DNA from 4 places in the Streptomyces chengmaiensis genome. Region 1 is predicted to be linked to each of the others. Evidence: riboswitches for the same ligand, from Rfam matches in the RefSeq annotation. Region 1 holds a riboswitch; each other region holds the start of a gene.
The links. A riboswitch is a leader RNA that binds a small molecule or an ion and turns the genes downstream of it on or off. The one in region 1 is predicted to bind cyclic di-AMP.
Positions count from the first base shown of each region.

Region 1 (5,337 bases):
CGGCGAGGACCAGACGCTCGGCACCTCGGGTCTGGAGTCGGTGACCGCCGCGACCTTCTTCGTGCGGATCGTGATGTCGCCGTTCGCCCATCCGCTCTTCACGGTGCTCACCGGCCTCGGTTTCGGGATCGCCGCGCTCGCGGCCCGGCAGCGCCGGTTCCGCAGGACGGCGCTGCCGGTCCTTGGCCTCCTGCTCGCGATGGGCGTGCACGCGCTGTGGAACGGCTCGGCCACGCTCCTCGGCCCCTGGGGTTTCTACGCCGTCTACGGCGCGTTCATGGTTCCCGCCTTCGGGTTGCTGACCTGGCTGACGATCTGGTCGCGGCAGCGTGAGCTGCGCACGATATCCAGGCATCTGCCCGCGTATGCGGCGGCTGGGTGGCTGTCCCCGGACGAGCCGCCCGCCCTGTCGTCGATGCGGGCGAGGGCGATGGCACGCGACTTCGCCCGGCATACGTTCGGCAGGCCCGCGGCGGACGCGGTGTCGGAGTACGAGTCGCTGGCGACCACACTGGCGTTTCTGCGCCACCGGGCCCACCGGGGCACTGCCGGAGAGGACTTCGCGGAGCGGGAGCGGGAGCTGCTGCACCATCTGTGGCAGCGAAGGGAGGTGGCCGGACCCGCACTGACGTACGCGGCACGGGCGTCGGGCCGGGTGTGGTCCCCGCCGCCGCACCGGGACTACGGCGGCTACAACCCGTACCGCTCCTGAGCCATGGCGGGCGGCCCCGGCGCCGGCAGTTCGGCGGCGGCGAGCAGATCGGGCAGCTGCTCCACCGCAGGACCGGCAGCCCTGGCGTCGGGGGGTGTGCGCCAGAGCTGCCGGGGTTCGGGGTGCGGACGCTCTGCCACCGTACGCGGGCGCGGCGTGCCTGTGCGGCGCGGCGCTCCGCCCGGACGGTGGGCGTCCGGGGCCGTCCGGAGTCGTCCGGGGCCGTTGCAGTTCGTCGGAGCGGTCGGAGCGTCAGACCGTCAGGCCCTTGTCGCGCAGCCACGCCATCGGGTCGACGCCGGCCCCGCTCGGCGTGTGCACCTCGAGGTGGAGGTGGGGGCCGGTCACATTGCCGGTCGCGCCCACCCGCCCGATGGTCTCGCCGGTCGTCACCTTCTGCCCGGCGCTCGCGGTCATGGAGGAGAGGTGCGCGTACCAGACCTCGGTGCCGTCCTCAAGCTCCAGCACGATGCGGTAGCCGTACGAGCCCGACCAGCCGGCGGACTTGACCGTGCCGCCGTGGACGGCCTTGACGGGGGTGCCCGTCGGCGCGGCGAAGTCGAGGCCGGTGTGCTGGCCGGAGGACCACATGGACCCGGCCTGGCCGTAGGTGGAGGTGATGGTGTACGAGGAGGTGGGCAGGGAGTAGCTCGCGGCGAGCTTGGCGAGGCGCTCCGCCTCCGCCTTGGCCCTGGCGGCCTCCTCCGCCTTCCGCTTCTCCTCGGCGGCCTTGGCTTCGGCCGCCTCCTGCTGCTTCGCCGCCTCCGCCGCGGCCTTCTCTGCGGCGGCCTGCTCGGCTGCTGCCTTGGCTTCCGCTTCGGCCGCGGCCTGCTGCTGCTCGGCCTGCTGGAGGATGCGGGCGCGCAGGGCCTCGCCCGCGCCGCCCGCACTCGACTCGGCGGCGTCGGAGCCGAGCATGGCGAAGGGCCCGCTGCCCGCACCGTCCTGGCCGGCCGTGCCGGATTCGGCGGACACCTCGCTGCCCCCGGAGTCGCCCGAGCCGTCGGCGTCGCCGGAGTCCTCGGCGTCGCCGATCAGGGCGCCGACGCCCGGGAGGGACTCGGCGTCGGGGAGGTCCGGAAGGGAGATCGAGACGGCGGGCTTGTCCTGGGCGGTGGCCAGGCCGCCCGCGCCGACCGCGGCGATGACGCCCACGCCGAGCACGGTGGAGCTGCGGGCGAGTCCCCCGCGCTGCTTGACGACGCGGTGCCGGCCGCGCACCGGACGGACGGAGTCCTCGGTGGGGTTCCACTCCCCCCAAGACCGCTCTGCAGCCCGCTCACCGAAGTAGGCGGATTCGAAGGGTGCTTCAGGGGCAGGTGTGTTGGACGCCACGGAGGCGTACTCCTTTCCTTCCTTCTCGCCTACCGGGTTAGCTGACGGGTTCGGAGCAGGAAGGTCTCCTACGGCCCTCCGCAGGCTGCGAAGGCGTCCGATTCACCCCAAATAGTGGTTCCCCGGCTCCCTTTCGGAATTCGGCGCACACGCACGGCGCCGCCTCTGGCGACGGCTGGGACGACCGCGTTGCGTTATCGAACGTTAATAGACACCCGCACGGGAATCCAAGCTGTTCCGTCTGATCTTTAAGTTCTTTGCGCGGGACATAACCGGACACAAGGCCATGGAAGCGGGCGAGTTGAGTGGCTCTCAGACTCTTCCGAGCTCCCTCTTGGACTGGTCCAGTATCTGACTGTGTGTCAAATGTTATGCGGAGGGCTCCCTCTCGATTACGGACGGTCGTCATCCGTCCCGGCCCGGACGACCGGCACGGTCCTGCGCTTTCGCGGCTGCCGCTCCGTCGGGCGCATCACGGCCAGCAGCGCCATGTCGTCCGTGGTGCCGCCGCCCGTGTGCCTCCGCACATCCGCGACCAGCGCGTCCAGCAGTTCCTCGGGACCGGGGAAGATCCGGCCGCTGAGCCGCTCCCCCGGGTCGTAGAAGACGCCGTGCGAGTCGCGCGCCTCGGACAGCCCGTCGGTGTAGAGCAGCAGCGTCGCCCCAGGGGGCAGTGGCCGCTCCTCCGCACGGTCCGGCCAGCTCCCCAGGTCCCCCATGCCCAGAGGCAGCGCCGCCTCGGACGGCTCCAGCATGTCCACGCGCCCGTCGGCGTACAGCAGCAGCGGCGCGGGGTGCCCCCGGTTCACCACCCGCAGGGCGTCCACCGGCCGGGAGATCTCCGCGAGCACCGCCGTGGTGAACCCCTCGACCGCATCCAGCCCGCTGCGCCGCGTCCCCTCGCGCGCCAGCGCCCGCTCCAGCCGCCCCGCGACGCCCTCCAACGACCGCTCCTGCTCCGCGGCCTCCCGGAACGCCCCGATGACCACGGCCACGGCCTCCACCGCGCCCAGCCCCTTGCCCCGTACGTCCCCGACCACCAGCCGCACCCCGTACGGCGTGTCCTGTACGGCGAAGAGGTCGCCGCCGATGAACGCGTCCTCCTGGGCCGCCTCGTACCGCGCGGCGACCTGCAGCCCGCCGATCCGGTCCGCAGGTGAGGGCAGCACGGCGCGCTGTGCGGTCTCCGCGATCACCCGCGCGGAGGCGAGCCGCTGGTTGCTGCGCCGTACGACGTCGTTGATGAGCAGCGCGAGAGCCGCCACCGTCACCAGCGTGGTGGTCTCGGTCAGTGCCGTGATCTGGGCGGCGGTCTCGTTGTAGGCGTGCATCCCCATGGCGCCGACCACCGCGGCGAGGCCGGTGATCGCGGTGGCGCGCCAGGAGAAGAAGGGCGCGGCGATCAGCGGGGAGGCGGCGAACATGGGGACGGCGGTGAACTTGGCCGGCGTCGCGAGGTCGAAGAAGATCGCGCCGAGGATCATCAGACCGGGCAGCAGGCGGACGAGGAGCTGCGCCGAGCTCATGCCGTCGTGCCGTCGCTGCCCCACCGGTGCTCTCCTGCCCAGTCCGTCAGGCCGCGGACCGTACCGCGCCCCTTCCAGGCTGGCCGGAGCCGCGCCGCACGGCGACCCGGCCGTCGGCCGACCGGACGATGCCCTGCCGCTCACCCGCGAAGCCACCGGAGGTACGACGACGGCGGCCCGGCACTTCTATGAGAAGTGCCGGGCCGCCGTGCTGCGAGTAGCGGGGACAGGATTTGAACCTGCGACCTCTGGGTTATGAGCCCAGCGAGCTACCGAGCTGCTCCACCCCGCGTCGGTGCACACCACCTTACGCCATCCGAAGGGCTGCCGACGACACGGTTTCCGGCCGCCGGGTCCGACGACTCGCCCGGGGCCCTTTCACACGCCCGAGTGAGCGCGCCCGCGGACGCCCCCGCGCGAACCACGCGAACCACGCGAACCGCGGGCCGCCGGATGCCCGCCGATCAGCTCAGCACCGCCGAAAACCGCCGCAGAAGATCCTATGAACGTCCATACGCTTTTCTGCGGTTGTCCGAGAACCGAGACCGTCTCCGGTCCCGGAGAACTCAACGCTCCCCATCAGACCGCTGGAGATATCTCATGCGCGTTGCTGTAACCGGCGGCGGCTCCCTCCCTGCGGCACGAAACGAGGTCGCTCCATGTCCGCAACGGTCCTGGTGACCGGCGGCGCCGGATTCATCGGCAGCCACACCTGCGTCGAGCTGCTCCAACACGGCTACGAGGTCGTCGTCATCGACGACCACTCCAACAGCTCGCCCCACGCTCTGGAACGCGTCGCGAAGGTCGCCGGCCGCCCCGTCGCCGCCGCGTACGAGGCCGATCTGCGGGACCGGGCCGCGCTGGACCGCGTGTTCGCCGCCCACCGCATCGACACGGTCGTGCACTTCGCGGCGAAGAGGGCCGTGGGCGAGTCCGTGGAGAAGCCGACGGAGTACTACGACGTCAACCTCGGCGGCACAACGGCGCTGCTGCACGCCATGCGGGTCCACGGCGTGCAGCGGCTGGTCTTCTCGTCGTCCTGCTCGATCTACGGCGACGCCCCCGTCGGCATCCCGCTCACCGAGAACGACCCCGCCGCCCCCACCAATCCGTACGCCACCGCCAAATGGCTCTGCGAGCAGCTCCTGGCCGACGCCTGTCGGCACCAGCCGGAGCTCAGCGTCCTGGCACTGCGCTACTTCAACCCGGTCGGAGCGCACCCGAGCGGTCTGCTCGGCGAGGACCCGCACGGCGTGCCGGGCAACGTCATGCCGTACCTCGCCCAGGTGGCCGTCGGCAGAAGGGACCGGCTGAGCGTCTTCGGCGACGACTATCCGACGGCCGACGGCACCGGAGTGCGCGACTACATCCATGTCGTGGACGTCGCCGACGGCCACCGCGTCGCCCTCGAACACCTCGGCGACGACCGCGGGATGCGCGTCTTCAACCTGGGCACCGGGGTGGGGACGTCCGTCCTGGAGCTGATCGCCGCGTTCCAGGCCGCCTGCGGCCGGCCCATCCCGTACGAGATCACCCGCCGCCGCCCCGGAGACGTGGCGGCGCTGGTGGCGGACCCGGGCGCGGTGGCCCACGCATGGAACTGGACCGCCTCCCGCGGTCTGGCCGCGATGTGCGCCGACGCCTGGCGCTTCCAGGACCTCAATCCCGACGGCTATCCGGACTGACCTGCTTCACAACGGTTCAAAGGAGACAAGACATGCGGTTGACCGTCATCGGCACGGGATACCTGGGCGCCGTGCATGC
Region 1 covers NZ_JARWBG010000040.1:42,829-48,165, reverse strand. Annotated here, with positions in the region: gene QCN29_RS27035 (PrsW family intramembrane metalloprotease) at 1-712, shown strand, start outside; gene QCN29_RS27030 (hypothetical protein) at 691-852, opposite strand; gene QCN29_RS27025 (M23 family metallopeptidase) at 965-2,047, opposite strand; cyclic di-AMP (ydaO/yuaA leader) riboswitch at 2,059-2,203, opposite strand; gene QCN29_RS27020 (PP2C family protein-serine/threonine phosphatase) at 2,440-3,573, opposite strand; tRNA gene QCN29_RS27015 (tRNA-Met) at 3,792-3,865, opposite strand; gene galE (UDP-glucose 4-epimerase GalE) at 4,233-5,258, shown strand; gene QCN29_RS27005 (UDP-glucose dehydrogenase family protein) at 5,291-5,337, shown strand, end outside.

Region 2 (5,337 bases), on a different contig from region 1:
GCTCGGGGTTGGTGACGAACAGGTCGTCGCCGACCAGCTGGACCTTGGCGCCGAGCTTCTCGGTGATGGTCTTCCAGCCGTCCCAGTCGTCCTCGAAGAGCGGGTCCTCGATGGAGACGAGCGGGTAGGCGTCGACGAGCTCCGCGTAGTACTCGGTCATCTCGGCGGCCGAGCGGGACTTGCCCTCGAACTCGTACGCGCCGTCCTTGTAGAACTCGGAGGCGGCGACGTCGAGCGCCAGCGCGATGTCGCGGCCGGGGGTGTAGCCGGCCTCCTTGATCGCCTCGAGGATGAGGTCGAGGGCGGCGCGGTTGGAGTCGAGGTTCGGGGCGAAGCCGCCCTCGTCGCCGAGGCCGGTGGACAGGCCCTTCTGCTTCAGGACCTTCTTCAGGGTGTGGTAGACCTCGGTGCCCCAGCGCAGGGCCTCGGAGAAGGACTCCGCGCCGATCGGAGCGATCATGAACTCCTGGATGTCCACATTGGAGTCGGCGTGCGAGCCGCCGTTGAGGATGTTCATCATCGGAACGGGCAGCAGGTGCGCGTTCGGGCCGCCGAGGTAGCGGAAGAGCGGCAGGTCGGAGGCCTCGGAGGCGGCGTGCGCCACGGCCAGGGAGACTCCGAGGATGGCGTTGGCGCCCAGGGACGACTTGTCCGGGGTGGCGTCCAGGTCAAACATCGCCTGGTCGATCAGGCGCTGCTCGGTGGCGTCATAGCCGACGAGCTCCGGGCCGATCTGCTCGATGACGGCGAGGACGGCCTTCTCCACGCCCTTGCCCTGGTAGCGGTTCTGGTCACCGTCGCGGAGCTCGAGAGCCTCGAACGCACCGGTGGAGGCGCCGGACGGAACGGCAGCACGGCCGGTGCTGCCGTCGTCGAGGCCAACCTCGACCTCGACCGTGGGGTTGCCTCGGGAGTCCAGGATTTCCCGGGCTACGACGACGTCGATGGACGGCACGAGCATCTCCTTCTGGGATGTGACGCAAGTTGTGATGCGAGCTGGATGCCAGCAGTGCAGGGTCTGATTCGGCCTTGCGGCAAGAGCCTAACCGGCCCGGGGGCCGCCGCCTGCCGATGCCCGCCCGCTGGGACGAAAAAGGGTGCGAAGTGGACCGGCTGGGGACGAAGCGCTACATGCCTACCGATCAGTAGTGACAGGGGGGTGACCGCCGGCCACGGCATGCGGAAGCCCCGGCCCGGTGCGCACGGGGGAAGCGCTCCGGACCGGGGCGGTCACAGCCGGGCGGGTCAGCTCAGGTGGAGCCGCTGGCCCGGGAAGATCAGGTCCGCGTCCTCGACGATGTCGTCGTTGAGGTCGTACAGCTTCTGCCAGCCGCCCTTGACGCCCTCCGCCTTAGCGATCCTGCTCAGCGTGTCGCCGGGCTTGACCTCGTACTCGCCGTCGCCCTTCTTGAAGCCCTTCGCCGGGGCGGCGGGCTCGGCGGACGACTTGGCCGACGGCTTCTTCTGAGCCGGAGCCGGGGCCGCGGAGCGCTCGGAGCGGGTGGTCGGAGCCTGGCTGCGCTGCTGCGACTGCTTCGGCTGCGCCTTGGGCTTGGACTGCTGCGCGGAACCGGAACCCGAACCAGAACCAGAGCCAGAGCCAGAGCCAGAGCCGCCGCCGGTGTACGCGGCATTGGACAGGCCGACGCCACAGTGCGGCCAGGCGCCCTTGCCCTGGCCCGCGAGGACCTTCTCGGCGATCTCGATCTGCTGCGCCTTGGTGGCGAGGTCGGCGCGCGCGGCGTACTTGGCGCCGCCGTAGGCCGCCCAGGTGGAGGCGGAGAACTGCAGACCGCCGTAGTAGCCGTTGCCGGTGTTGATGGACCAGTTGCCGCCGGACTCGCACTGCGCGACCCTGTCCCACTCGGCGGCGGTCGCGGCGGAGGCGGAGGTCGCACCGAGCAGCGGGGCGGCCACTGCGGCGCCGGTGACGCCGGCGAGCGCGGCGATACGGGTGGCCTTCGACGGACGGCGATGCTTGCCCTTGCCGGAAAGCAGCATGGAAGTGTCTCCTCACCGACGCCTGCGAGGTGAGCTGTCGGGTTCGGGCCGGATGAGTGCCCGGCCGCGCGTCCTAGCGCGCGGCTTCACCCCAAGCCGGTCCCGGCCTCTGAGAGCACAGCGCGTCTCAACGGCCCGGTCCGGCGCCTACCTTGGGTCCCCCGCTCCTGCCTTCGGCGCTCCACGCGACGACTGTTCCCGCCGTCCGCCGGCAGGATTCGGCGTGACGGTCGACGGGGCCCGCGGTGGCGAGCGGTTGGAACCGTAAACACACCGGCCGCTGCCGCTCAAGGGCGAACATCACGGATGAATCACTCTTTCCGCGATCGACTTGACACGCATTTCCGCAGGTGAAGGGCGATTCGGACGGATTCGACAGCCGCGACACGCCAGTTGGGGCAGAGAGACGCTTGTCTCACTTACGCAGAATCGGATAAACACCCCCGAACTGCCGCTACTTCAGATCCAGATCGAGGCTCTGGCCAGGGTGAATGAGGTCGGGATCCGACCCGACGGTCTCCTGGTTGGCCTCATAGAGCGCGACCCACCCCCCGGGCACCTCACGCTCGTCGGCGATCGCCCAGAGGCTGTCCCCGGGGCGCACGGTGTAGCCCTGCTCGCCGACTGCCGTGTCGGATGCATCACGTGAAGCGCTGTCACCCCGCGAGGCATGCCCACCGAATTCTCGGCTTGCATCACTGATACCCGACTTGTCCGCCTCATCCGCAGGTGCACCGCGATGCCGCCCGGTACCCTCGCCCACGGTCAGATCGGAGTCGACGGGGTCGGTCGGCTCGATGGTCCGGGTGGGCTCCACGGCGTCCTCGGGCAGCGTCTGCCCGCCGGAGCCGCCGGACCCCTCGGGGGCCGCGGACCCGGCGGAGACGCCCGGGGAATCCGACGCGTCAGGCGAGACCGTTGTGCCGCTCTCCTGCGGCAGACCCGAAATGCCCGCCCCGGATCGGGTGGTGGGCTGCTCGCCGCCCTCCGGCACCGACGAGGGAGACGACGAGGGCGACGACGAGGGGGAAGAGGACGGAGACGGGGCAGCCGTCGTAGCCGCCCCGGCGGAGCCCTCACCCGAGGAGCCCGCGCCGGGCGAGCCGCCGTCGGCGGGGGCCGCACCGCCGGAGCCGATGCCGATGCCGGAAGAGTTCGCGCCGGAACCCGTCACCGCTCCGGGCTCCACCCCCGGGTTGACGTCGGCGGACTCGCCGCCGCTCCGCAGATTCGCGGTCGCCGAGCAGTTGGGCCAGGCATCGACCCCCTGCACCGCGAGGATCTGCTCCGCCACGGCTATCTGCTGGGCGCGGCTGGCGAGGTCGGGGCGCGGCGCATAGGCCGCGCCCCCGAAGTCCTCCCAGGTCTGCTGGGAGATCTGGAGTCCGCCGTAGTACCCGTTGCCGAGGTCGGCGCTCCACATCCCTCCCGTCTCGCACTCCGCGACCCGGTCCCAGGTGGCGGCGTCGGCCGCGGAGGCGGAGCCGGCCCCCAGCAGCGGGATGGCGATGGCCGAGCCGGTCACCCCCGCCGCGACGACGAGGGCGGGAGCCTGGCGGGGTCGGCGGTGTCGACCGTTCCCGGAGCGCATGCGGTTGCCTTCCGTGTGACTGCAAAGCGCCGCTGAAGCAGCGGAGATGGCAGGTGAACCTAGTCGCATTTGATCGCAAGTAACAAGTCGATGCAGCAGGGATCACATAAACATCACGAAACTGACGATGAATCAATTACTGTGCGCTGTGAACTCCACCGGGAGCGTGCGCAGTCCACGCATGATGAGCCCCCCACGCCACCGCAAATCGGCCGGATCGGCCGCAAGCCGGATATCGGGCAGACGGGTCAGCAGTGTGGCGAGCGCGGTCTGCCCCTCCAGCCTGGCGAGCGGTGCGCCCAGGCAGTAGTGGATGCCGTGCCCGTATCCCAGATGCTGGTTGTCCCCGCGGGAGAGGTCCAGCGTGTCCGGCTCGGCGAACCGCTCGGGATCCCGGTCGGCCGCCGCCAGTACGACGAGAACGGGGTCACCCGGCGCGATCCGCCGACCGCCGATCGTCAGCGGCTCGGTGGCGAACCGCCAGGTGGCCAGCTCCACCGGCCCGTCGTAGCGCAGCAGTTCCTCGACACCCGTCTGCAGCAGCCCGCGCTCCCCCGCCGCCAGCGACGTCTGCAGCCGCTCGCGCTGCTCCGGGTTGCGCAGCAGTGCGTAGACGCCGTTGCCGATGAGGTTGACGGTGGTCTCGAAGCCCGCGAACAGCAGGATGAAGGCCATGGCCGCGGCCTCGTTCTCGGTGAGGTGCTCACCGTGGTCAGAGGCCCGGATCAGCCCGGAGATCAGATCGTCCCCGAGGGCGTCCCGCTTGCGGTGGATCAGCTCCGCCAGATATGTGCGCATCTTCTTCACCGAACGGGCGACACCGCCGCGCGGCCCCCCGCCGTGGCGGATCATCATCCCGGCCCAGTCGCGGAAGTCGTCCTGGTCCTCACGCGGCACGCCCAGCAGATCGCAGATGGCGTAGATGGGCAGCGGGAAGGCGAACTCATGGATGAGGTCCGCGCTGCCGCGTGCGGCGAAGCCGTCGATGAGCCGGTCGGTCAGCTCCTGGACGCGCGGCGCGAACTCCGCGACCCGCCGCGGGGTGAACGCCTTGGACACCAGCCGCCGCAGCCGGGTGTGGTCGGGCGGATCGATATTGAGCAGATGCGTCATCAGCTCCGCCTTGCGCTCGCCGGGGATGCCCGTCTTCCCCTTGGCGTGGGCGGATTCGTCATGGTGCGCCGGGTTCTTGCTCAACCGCTGGTCCGCGAGGGCCTGGCGGGCGTCGGCGTACCGGGTGACCAGCCAGGCGTCCACACCGCTGGGGAGCCGGGTCCGGTGTACGGGCGCGTGCTCGCGCAGCCAGGCGTAGGCGGGGTACGGATCGGCGGCGAACTCCCAGCTGAACAGCGTCGGCACGGGCCCCGACGGGGCGGTGCCGGGCGCGGAGCCCGGCGATGCGGACCGCGCAGCGGGACCCCCTCCAGGGGATGCGGCGGACCCCCCTCCAGGCGATGCGGACGGGGCCCCCGGCTCCGGCCCGGAGCCGGGCGCGGACTGCGGCCCGGAGGTCACGCCATCGCCTCCGCGGCGAGGATCGCGTCCCGGAACGCCCGCCCCGCGGCGCGCAGCGCGGCCTCGGGGTCGACGCCCTCGGCCTCGGCGCGCACGGCGAGGCGCAGCAGCTCGTACCCCACGCCTTCGCCCTTCGGCAAGTCCACGTCGAGCCCGGCGTTCCGCACCCGTGCGGCCAGCTTGGCGGCGAGCGCCAGCCCCGGCTGTCCGAGCGGCACGCCCTCGGTCAC
Region 2 covers NZ_JARWBG010000013.1:33,203-38,539, reverse strand. Annotated here, with positions in the region: gene eno (phosphopyruvate hydratase) at 1-955, opposite strand, end outside; gene QCN29_RS13605 (transglycosylase family protein) at 1,246-2,001, opposite strand; cyclic di-AMP (ydaO/yuaA leader) riboswitch at 2,006-2,134, opposite strand; gene QCN29_RS13600 (LysM peptidoglycan-binding domain-containing protein) at 2,456-3,592, opposite strand; gene QCN29_RS13595 (cytochrome P450 family protein) at 3,725-4,951, opposite strand; gene QCN29_RS13590 (nucleoside triphosphate pyrophosphohydrolase) at 5,104-5,337, opposite strand, start outside.
Region 2: another riboswitch for cyclic di-AMP. It lies ahead of QCN29_RS13605 (transglycosylase family protein); the one in region 1 lies ahead of QCN29_RS27025 (M23 family metallopeptidase).

Region 3 (5,337 bases), on a different contig from region 1:
AGGACCTCAACGCCACCTGTCCGCCGCTGCCCCGCTACGACATCCGTCTCTACGACACCCTCGCGGCCAAGCTCGCCGCGGGCGTGAAGGTCCGCATCGTGGTCAGCGACCCCGCCAACCGCGGGCTGATCGGCAGCGGCGGCTACTCGCAGATCAAGTCCCTCTCCGAGATCAGCGACACCCTCCGCGAACGGCTGGCGCGCCTCACGGGTGACGAGGCCGCCGCCTCCCGCGCGCTGTGCGCCAACCTCCAGCTCGCCTCGTTCCGTGCCGCCCCCTCCGCGACCTGGGCGGACGGCAGCCCGTATGCCCTGCATCACAAGCTGGTCTCGGTCGACGACTCCGCCTTCTACATCGGGTCAAAGAACCTCTACCCCTCCTGGCTCCAGGACTTCGGCTACATCGTGGAGAGCCCGGACGCGGCCCGTCAGCTGAAGGAGGAGCTGCTCGACCCGCAGTGGACGTACTCCCGTCACACCGCGACGCACGACTACCGGCACGGAGTCTGCGCCTGACGGGATGAGCGACGACTTACTAGGACACATCCGGTATGGGTGATTTGACCCATTAGCTAAGCAGTCGCGCGGTCAGCGGCTTTTTCTGCTATTCGCTGACATCTCAGGGCAGTTGCGCCGAATGGCACCCGGCGCGACTGCCCGTGATGTCGGTCACGCTGGGAACCGATTGGCGATCTCGGCGTCCAGGCGAATTAGTGCTTTGCAGAAGGAAAGTTGAGAAGTGTGCTTCATCGGGGCGTCGCCACTTCATCGCCAAATCGGCCTCTTTCGATGCCATTCCGTCATACAAGGCCTTGTTACTCAGGTGCGGACTCGCCTACCGTCACCGTCATTCCGGATGGAACGCCGAATCCTGCCGCTGTCCGGACACCGCACCCACCCACACACCCGTCACACCCGGCAGGAGCGGGGGACCCAGGTAAGACGCCGGTCCGACCCCGGAGCGGCTTGGGGTGAAGCCGTGCACAGCGATGCGCGGCCGGGCATCTCCAGCCCGAACCCGACAGCTCACCTCGCAGGCGACGGAGAGGAATTCGCCATGCCCGAAAAGGGTAAGCACCGTCGTTCGAACCATCAGCGGATCACCCGCGGAATCGCCCTCGCGGGTGCCGCCAGCACTGCACTCGCTCTTCCGTTCTTCGGTGCGAGCATTGCTGAAGCGACGCCGAATACGGTCCACTCGACTGCCAAGCCCGCCGCGATCGCCACCGCCGTTGCCGCGGCCAAGGCAGCCGGTCCGCTGACCTACACCGTGGTCGCGGGCGACTCCCTCTCCGCCATCGCCGAAGAGCATTCGGTGAGCGGCGGCTGGAAGCGGCTCTACCAGGACAACCGCCGCGCGGTCGGTGACAATCCGTCACTCATCCGCCCGGGCCTGAAGCTGACCGTCGTCCCGGGGCCGGGCGCCGCGCCGCAGGAGCCCAAGAAGGCTGCCGCCTCGTCCGACCGGGCCGACCGTTCCGCCGAGCGGACCACGGTGGCCGCAGCGGCGAAGTCCTACCCCGACAACCTCGACGGCTGGATCCGCGAAGCCCTGGACATCATGGCCCAGCACGGCATCCCCGGCAGCTACGAGGGCATCCACCGCAACATCATGCGGGAGTCCTCCGGCAATCCGAACGCCATCAACAACTGGGACTCCAACGCGGCCAAGGGAACCCCGTCCAAGGGCCTCCTCCAGACCATCGACCCGACGTTCCGCGCCTACCACGTGCCCGGCACCTCGATGGACCCCTTCGACCCGGTCGCCAACATCGTCGCCGCCTGCAACTACGCGGCCGACCGCTACGGCTCGATCGACAATGTGAACGGCCCGTACTGAGCGAACGGCGCGCACTGACGCCGCCCGACACAGCCGTCCGGCCCGGCGCCCCGCAATCGGGGCGCCGGGCCGGACGGCCTTGCGCAGGTCAGGACAGGGCCGCTGACGCGGCCTCCGGCTCTCAGGCGACGACGCCGGACTTCGCGATCCGGATGTCGGCCTTGGTGGCGCCGCTGCGGGAGCCCAGGGACTCGATCTTCTTCACGACGTCCATGCCCTCGACGACCTCGCCGAAGACGACGTGCTTGCCGTCCAGCCAGTCGGTGACGACGGTGGTGATGAAGAACTGGGACCCGTTGGTGTTCCGGCCCGCGTTGGCCATGGACAGCAGGCCCGGCTTGGTGTGCTTGAGCTGGAAGTTCTCGTCGGCGAACTTCTCCCCGTAGATGCTCTTGCCGCCCGTGCCGTTGCCGGCGGTGAAGTCGCCGCCCTGCAGCATGAAGTCGGGGATGACCCGGTGGAACCCGGAGCCCTCGTAGCCGAAGCCGTGCTCGCCGGTGGCCAGCTCGCGGAAGTTCCTGGCGGTCTTGGGGACCACATCGTCGAAGAGCTTGAAGACGATCCGGCCCGCGGGCTCGTCGTTGATGGAAATGTCGAAGAAAACGTTGCTGTTGCTCACGGGTACATCCTCACATCCTGTCGCCCTCCGTGCCCACACGCCCCCCTCGTGTCACGGTCACGCACTGCCCGCAGCCGCCCGGCCCGACCCGCCCGCAGCCGCCCGACCCGCCGGGCCGAGTCCGGACCCGGACGGCGGCGTCGAGGTTGCCGCCCCCGGGGGCCGGGGCGACGCTGAGGACGATGCGGCCCGGGCGTCGCCGGTGCGGAACGGCCGCGCCGGCCCGTGGCACAGCAGAGAGGACCAGAGCATGCGCGTGATGCTGCGAGCCCAACTGGACACCGAGAAGTCCACCGAGGCCCTCCACCAGGGCAGACTCGCGAAGATCATGATGGAGCTCATGGACCAGCTCCAGCCGGAGGCCGCCTACTTTGGCCCGAGCGACGGCAAGCGCTCCTGCACGTTCGTCTTCGACATGCAGGACAGCTGGCGGCTGCCCGGCATCGCCGAGCCGCTGCTGTCCGGCCTCGGTGCCCGGATCGAGATCCAGCCGGTCATGAACGCCGAGGACATGCAGAAGGGCCTCGCGGCGATCCAGCGCTGACGTGAGCGACCCAGGGCGCCGGGCGGCGCGCGGACCGTTCAGCGCTGGCAGTGCTCGCACCACACCGTCCGCCGCCCCGCCGTCCGCCCCGACGCCAGCGGACGGCCGCACCGCGGGCACACCGGCTCGGCGTCGTCCCGGCGGCCGGTGAGCCAGCCGCGGCGGGCCGGGACGCGGCCGGCCCGCACCGAGGACCGCAGCACCCGGCCCATCGCGGCATGCACCCGTCGCAGCTCGTCGTCGTCCAGACCGCGCACCGAGCGGTCCGGGCGCACCCGGGCCCGCCAGAGGATCTCGTCGGCGAGGAGATTCCCCAGCCCCGCCAGCAGCGACTGGTCCGTCAGGGCGCTCTTGATCCCCCCGCGCCGCCCGGACAGCAGCCGGAGGAAGCGCGAGAGGTCCAGCCCCCGTGCGTCCGGTCCGAGGTCCGCGAGGATCCGCTCCACGGCCGCCTCGTCCGCGGCCAGTCGGACTCCCTGCAGTTTGCGCCGGTCGCGGTAGCGGAGCTGGCGGCCGCCGTCGAGGGTGATCAACAGCCGGTCATGCGCCTCGACGGCGTCGTCCGGCGCGGCGCACAGCAGTTCGCCGGTCATCCCGAAGTGCCAGACCAGCGCAGGACCGTCGCTCGGCGTGACCAGCCACTTGCCGTGCCGCCACGGCTGTGCGAACCGCCGCCCCTGAAGCTCCCGGCACAGCCGCCGGGCGGTCACCCCGCGCAGCACCCCCGCATCGCGGACCTCGACGCCGTCGACGCGCCGCCCACCGGCGCACCGCTGCATCACCCCGCGGAACCCTTCGACGTCCGGCAGCTCGGGCATGTCCTCCTCCAGGCCGTTCCGGGCCTGCCGGGTACCCCCCGCGCCGCCCCCGCACGCGTCAGAGCCATCCGGGCGAACGGGGGTTTGCGAACCGCCCGAGGGGATACCGGTCACGCGGAGTACCGGCGGACGACCCGGATCAGGAAGGGAGGGGCCCATGCATGCGGACGCCTCGGCGAGCGGCTTCACCGCGGTGCTCGCGCTGCTCGGCCTGACCGTCCTCGCCGTGGGGCTGCTGTACGGAACGGCCCACCTGCTTCGGGGGGCCGCAGGACCGTACGTCGCCCAGCCGTACGTCGCCCAGCCGTTCGGCTCCGGACTGGAGCCGGCCGAGCACGCGGTCAGCCGGTTCCATATGCGCTGGTACGCCGTGACCATGCTCTTTCTCGCCTTCGACATGGAGATGGTCTTCATGTACCCCTGGGTCCGGGTCATCTCGGCCATGGGCCCCGGCGCGGTGATCGAGATGTTCGTCTTCCTCGCCGTGCTGGTCGCCGGTGTGGTGTACGCCTGGCGGGAGGGGGCCCTGCGGTGGACCTGACCGCCCTGCTGCTGCGGGCCGCGGCCGCGCGCCCCCGCGTGCTGCTGGCCGCCGCGCCGGCGGCCGTGCGGGTGCGGCTCGCGGCCGAGCGGGAGCTGCGCCTGCGGGACCTGCCTGAGGCCGTGACCCCGGCCGACGCCGACGTCCTGCTCATCGCGGGGACGCCGGGCCCGGAGCTGGACCGGGCGGTCGACCGGCTGTGGCAGGACATGCCGGAACCCCGCGCCCGGGTCCGTGCCTCCCGGGCGCAGGACGTGGCCGGCGCGCTGGACGCGGCCTGCGCACAGCTGGCGGAAGGCCGCACACGCCACCAGCGTCGCAGCGCGTCGGCGCCTCCCGGCCTGCCCATGGCCGAACGCGGCCCGGACCGCGACGGCCTGACGCTCGACCGGCTGCACATCCCGCTCGGCCCGCTGCTCGCCGACTGGCCGCCCGGCCTCACCGCCCGCCTGACCCTCCAAGGCGATGTCGTCCAGGAGGCCGACGTACGCCTCCCGCCGCCGGCCGCCCCGCCTCCCGTGCCCTTCTGGGCCGAGCCCTGGCGGCGCGCGGCCGCGGGGGAGCGCATCACCGCCGGCGCGGCCGCGCGCCGCCGCGCCGCAGCCCGTCTCGACAGCCTGGGCCGCTTCCTCTCCGTCGCCGGCTGGCCCGCCGCCGCCCTCGCCGCCCGCCGGCTGCGCGACGATCTCCTCGGCGACGCCGGGACCGCCGCCGTGCGTCCCCGAGCGGCCCGTCTGGCGCGACGGGTCGGCCGCTCGCGCATCCTCGCCCGGCTCACCCGCGGCATCGGCCCCCTCACAGCCGCCGAGGCGGCCGCCGCTGGGATCACCGGCCCCGCGGCACGCGCCGACGGAGACGTCCCCGCCCGCTGCCGGCTCTGGCTCGCGGAGACGCTGGACGACCTCGGCCGGCTGGACGACGACGCTCCGCTCGACCCCGGCCGGGACGAGGAACCGCGCGGGCTGCCCGGCGCGTC
Region 3 covers NZ_JARWBG010000016.1:107,997-113,333, forward strand. Annotated here, with positions in the region: gene QCN29_RS16015 (phospholipase D-like domain-containing protein) at 1-515, shown strand, start outside; cyclic di-AMP (ydaO/yuaA leader) riboswitch at 897-1,052, shown strand; gene QCN29_RS16020 (transglycosylase SLT domain-containing protein) at 1,057-1,839, shown strand; gene QCN29_RS16025 (peptidylprolyl isomerase) at 1,961-2,458, opposite strand; gene QCN29_RS16030 (hypothetical protein) at 2,709-3,002, shown strand; gene QCN29_RS16035 (DNA-formamidopyrimidine glycosylase family protein) at 3,041-3,820, opposite strand; gene QCN29_RS16040 (NADH-quinone oxidoreductase subunit A) at 3,978-4,361, shown strand; gene QCN29_RS16045 (hypothetical protein) at 4,352-5,337, shown strand, end outside.
Region 3: another riboswitch for cyclic di-AMP. It lies ahead of QCN29_RS16020 (transglycosylase SLT domain-containing protein); the one in region 1 lies ahead of QCN29_RS27025 (M23 family metallopeptidase).

Region 4 (5,337 bases), on a different contig from region 1:
GCCGCCGATGTCGACCAGGCCGTCACCGTCATCACGGCCACCCGCCCCGAAGTCGTGCTGCTCGACGTCCATCTGCCGGGCGGCGGCGGGGTCGAGGTGCTGCGCCGCTGTGCCCCGCTGATGGCGGCCGCCGAGAATCCGGTGCGCTTTCTGGCGCTGTCCGTCTCCGACGCCGCCGAGGATGTCATCGGTGTGATCCGAGGCGGCGCCCGCGGCTATGTCACCAAGACGATCACGGGCACGGATCTGGTGGATTCGATCTTCCGGGTGCAGGAGGGCGACGCCGTGTTCTCACCGCGGCTCGCCGGGTTCGTCCTGGACGCGTTCGCCTCCACGGACGCGCCTCCCGTGGACGAGGACCTGGACCGGCTGACTCAGCGGGAGCGCGAGGTGTTGCGGCTGATCGCCCGCGGTTATGCCTACAAGGAGATCGCCAAGCAGCTGTTCATCTCGGTGAAGACCGTCGAGTCGCATGTCTCCGCGGTGCTGCGCAAGCTCCAGTTGTCGAACCGCCATGAGCTGACGCGCTGGGCGACCGCCCGTCGGCTGGTCTGATCAGCCAGCCAGCCAGCCAGCCAGCGAGCCCGCCGGCCCGCCAGTTCGCGGACCCGGCTCATGCGGGGCGGCTCGCGCCCGCGAAGGGCATCTGGTCGATCGGCGCGATCCGCACCGCGTCGCCGGGCCTGGGCGCGTGGATCATCTGGCCGTTGCCGATGTAGATGCCGACATGGCTGACGCCGGAGTAGAAGAAGACCAGGTCGCCCGGGGCGAGTTGGGATCGGGTGACCCGCCGGCCCGCGTTGATCTGGGTGTAGGTGGTGCGCGGCAGGGAGACCCCGGCGGAGCGCCATGCCGCCTGGGTGAGCCCTGAGCAGTCGAACGACGACGGGCCGGTCGCGCCCCACACATACGGCTTGCCAAGTGCCCCGTAGGCGTAGGAGACGGCCTGAGCGGCACGGGAGTCGGCGGCCTTCGGGGTGGACTCGGCAGGTGTCCGGGCGGATGTCTGCGCGGGGGCCGACGGGGCGGCCGCCCCGGTCTGCTGCGCGACGCGTGCCCCGGAGGGGCGCAGGGCAGCCGCCGCGGCGCCGCTGCTCTCGCCCGCCGCGACGCCTTCGTACGCGGCGCGCTGTTCGGCGGTCAGCCGGTCCAGCATTCGCCGGGCGGCCGCGAGCTTGTCCCGGGCGGTCGTCTTGTGCCTGGCGAGGTCGGACTGCCGGGTCCTGAGGGTCTCCACCCGCTCTTCCGCACGCGCCTTGAGCTGCCCGATCTCCACGAGCTGCCGGTGCACCCCGGCGATCGCCCCGGCCTGCAGCTCGCCGACCCGGCCCGCGAGCTCGGCCCGTTCCAGATACTCGTCGGGGTCCGAGGTGAGCGCGAGCTGCATGCCGGGGTCCATGCCCGCCGCCCGGTACTGGGCGGCGGCGAACGACCCCAGCCGGTCCCGTGAGGCATTGAGCTTCTCGGTCTTCCGCGCCGCCTGGTCGCGCAGTTGGTCCAGTTCCCTGCGAGCCTTGGCGGTGGTCTCCTGCGCGCCGTTGTGCTTCTCGGCCGCCGCCTCCGCCTCCTGGTAGAGCTGGTCGACCTTGGCCTTGATCTGCGCGGGCGTGAGGGCCGGCTCCGCGTGGGCGCCGCCTTCGAAAGCGGTCGCCGTGGCCGCCGAGGCGAGGGCGAGGGTGGCTGCGGTGCGGGCGGCGGGCCCGGCCAGGGGGTTCTGCTTGGGTTTCCGGTGCGCTGCCACGACGGCGTCCACATCCTTCCGTTCTCCCTGCGGACCCGGCGGCGGACCGCACAGGGGGAGCGGGCCGTCGCCGGGTCTTGGGCGGGGCAGCCGACGGCCGCCGGGGCGGCCCGGCGGGTGGTGGGAGTCGGCCACCTGCCGCAGGACGCTAGACCTGGCGGTCACGGCCGAGCGCCGTATGGACCGTTATTGCCCGAAGGTGGACAGGGGGGTGCGCATTGAGACCGGGTGGATCATGGTGCGGGGCCCTTTGCCGCCGGGGGCTGACCAATGCACGGGAAAGCCCTCGACCCGCCAGGAGGGGGGTGCTATAGGCCGGGCTAGGCTCCGCTTCATGGACGTACTCATCAATGTCTTCGTCGCCCTGCACATCATCGGCATCGCCTCGCTGCTCGGCGGCTTCCTGACCCAGATGAAGGCGATGAGCGCGGGCACGGCGCGCTTCACCCCGGCGATGCTGCACGGCGCGCTGACCATGCTGATCACCGGGGTGGCGCTGGTCGGCCTCAACCAGGCCGACGATCAGTCGGTGAACAACCTCAAGGTCGGCATCAAGCTGGTGATCCTTGTCGTCATCCTGGGCCTGGTGTACGTGAAGCGGGATGAGGAGAAGATCGACAAGCCGCTGTTCGGCGCGGTGGGCGCGCTGACGACGGCCAATGTCTTCATCGCCACCCTCTGGACCTGAGACGCCCCGGCGCCGCAGGCGTCAGGCGGGGCGCACGCTGCCGTAGATGGGCATGTAGTAGATCGACTCCTCGCGCACGTTCGTGCCGGGCTTGGGCGCGTGGATCATCATGCCGTCGCCGATGTAGATGCCCACGTGGCTGATGTCGTCGTAGAAGAAGACCAGGTCGCCCGGGAGCAGATCCTCCGTCGCGACCCGCTTGCCGACCTCCACCTGGTCCCAGGTGGTGCGCGGCAGGGAGACTCCGGCAGCCCGCCAGGCGGCCTGGGTCAGCCCTGAGCAGTCGTAGGAGGACGGGCCGCTCGCGCCCCAGACGTAGGGCTTGCCGAGCTGGGCGCGGGCGAAGTCCAGCACCTTGTCGGCCTTGGCCGCGTAGTCGGCGTCCGCGTCGCCGCCGGACGTCGTGCCCGCCCCCGACTCGGTCCCGCTATCCGCCCCGGAGTCCTGGCTCTGCTCCTGCTGCTCCTGCTGCTGTTCCTGCTGCTCCTGCGCGCGCAGGCGCTCCCTCTCGGCCTCCGCGGCGGCCGCCGCCTCCGCTTCCGCCCTGGCCTTCTCCTCGGCCTTGCGGCGGGCCTCCGCCGCCTTCTTCCGCTCGATCTCCGCGAGCCGTGCCTTCTCCTCCGCCGTCAGCTTCGACAGCAGCTCGCGCGCCTCGCGCAGCTTCGCCTGCACCTCCTGCTTCCCGGCGCGCAGCGTCTCCTGCGACGCGGTGAGCGACTCCAGGCTCTTGGCCGCCTCGGTGCGCTGCTTCGCGGCGGCGGCACGCTCGGTCTCGTAGTCGGCGACCGCGCTGCGTTGACGGTCGCTCAGCCGCTCCATCAGCTGTGTCTGGTCGAAGTACGACTGCGGGCTGTCGGCGAAGACCAGCGCGGCGGTCGGGGCCACTGCCCCTGAGCGGTACTGCGCGGCGGCGTAGTTGCCCAGCGCGCGCCGGGACTCGTTCAGCGCCTCGGTGCGCTCCGCCGCCTCGTCCAGCAGCTTGCCGACCTCCTGCCGCTTCTCGGCGGTGGCCTCCTTGGCCTGGTTGTACTTCTGGGTGGCCGTCCCGGCCTGCCGGTACAGGTCGTCGACCTTCTTCTGCACTTCCTCGATGGACGGCTTCGGCTCGGCGGGCGCGCTGGGCGCGGCGCCTGCGTTCTGGGAGGACAGCAGCGTGACGCCGGCGAGGGCTGCGGTGGTGAACCCGACGGCGGGGGTGGATATCGCGGTACGGCCGCGGGGCTTGCGATGCGACGCCAAGGCCGACATCTCCTTCTTCCGTGAACCGCCTACCGGGTTAGCTGACGGGTTCGGGCGGGACGGAAGGCTGCCCTACGGACCGGCGAGGGTCCGATTCACCCCGGTTGTGCTGGGTGGTTCCCCGGTTCCGAACTTCCCTGCGGAAAGGCCGGATTCGGCGTGGGCGACCCGTTTGGCGTGGTTCGCCATGGCGGTGCGGGATCGCTTGGTCGAGCACGCTAGCCAACCCGTGTGGTTGCTGTGAAGGTTGATGTTCGAAATGTCCGATACATTTTCGTTACCTCGGCGGGATCAGGCCGTTTACCGCCGGTAGGGCCGATGTCGTCACTGGTGGTCATTGACCGGATGTCGTCGTTCCGTCGCGCACGGTGCGCGTGCAAGCGCTGCCTACGGCCGCTCCCCGGCCGCCCGGGGGTCTGGCTCAATGCGGCCCCGGAGTGTCAGAGCGGACGCCTAGACTTTGAGAGCGATGAGCAGCCTCTTTGACGACAGCTTCCTGGCGGACCTCCAGCCCCCGGAGGACGAGCACCCGCCGCCGCCCGATGACGCGACGGCGCCGGAGCCGGTTCCGGACGACCTCTTCCAGGGCGCCTACGACGTGCCTCCGGCGCGGGACGCCTACTACCGCGACGGCGCGCCGCGCCCTGTCGTGGACCCCGCCGCCCTGCTGGAGGGGCTCAACGAGCAGCAGCGCGCCGCCGTGGTGCACTCCGGATCGCCGCTGCTCATCGTGGCCGGCGCCGGCTCCGGCAAGACGCGCGTGCTCACCCACCGGATCGCGCATCTGCTGGCCACCCGGCATGTGCACCCCGGCCAGGTCCTTGCGATCACCTTCACCAACAAGGCCGCCGGGGAGATGAAGGAGCGCGTCGAGCAGCTCGTCGGCCCGCGTGCGGGCGCGATGTGGGTCTCCACCTTCCACAGCGCATGCGTGCGCATCCTGCGCCGCGAGTCCAAGAGGCTCGGCTTCACCTCGTCGTTCTCGATCTACGACGCAGCCGACTCCAAGCGCCTCATGGCGCTGGTCTGCCGGGACCTGGACCTCGACCCCAAGAGGTTCCCGCCCAAGTCCTTCAGCGCCAAGATCTCGAATCTGAAGAACGAGCTGATCGACGAGGAGACCTTCGCCGATCAGGTGGCCGGGGGCGCCTCCCAGGCCGGAGGCTCCGGGGGAGGCTTCGAGCAGACCCTGGCCGAGGCGTACCGGATGTACCAGGCGCGGCTGCGCGAGGCCAACGCCCTGGACTTTGACGACATCATCATGACCGCCGTCCACCTCCTCCAGGCGTTCCCGGATGTCGCCGAGCACTACCGCCGGCGCTTCCGTCATGTCCTGGTCGACGAGTACCAGGACACCAATCACGCCCAGTACACGCTCGTGCGCGAGCTGGTGGGAGAGGGGTACGAGGACCTGCCGCCCGCCGAACTGTGCGTGGTGGGCGACGCCGACCAGTCGATCTACGCCTTCCGCGGTGCGACCATCCGCAACATCCTCCAGTTCGAGGAGGACTACCCGGACGCCACCACCATCCTGCTCGAGCGGAACTACCGCTCGACGCAGACCATCCTCTCCGCGGCCAACGCCGTCATCGAGCGCAACGAGAGCCGCCGTCCCAAGAACCTGTGGACCGATGCGGGCGCGGGCGCACAGATCACCGGCTATGTCGCC
Region 4 covers NZ_JARWBG010000011.1:31,649-36,985, reverse strand. Annotated here, with positions in the region: gene QCN29_RS11930 (response regulator transcription factor) at 1-555, shown strand, start outside; gene QCN29_RS11925 (C40 family peptidase) at 614-1,741, opposite strand; gene QCN29_RS11920 (hypothetical protein) at 2,076-2,429, shown strand; gene QCN29_RS11915 (C40 family peptidase) at 2,451-3,677, opposite strand; cyclic di-AMP (ydaO/yuaA leader) riboswitch at 3,680-3,838, opposite strand; gene pcrA (DNA helicase PcrA) at 4,138-5,337, shown strand, end outside.
Region 4: another riboswitch for cyclic di-AMP. It lies ahead of QCN29_RS11915 (C40 family peptidase); the one in region 1 lies ahead of QCN29_RS27025 (M23 family metallopeptidase).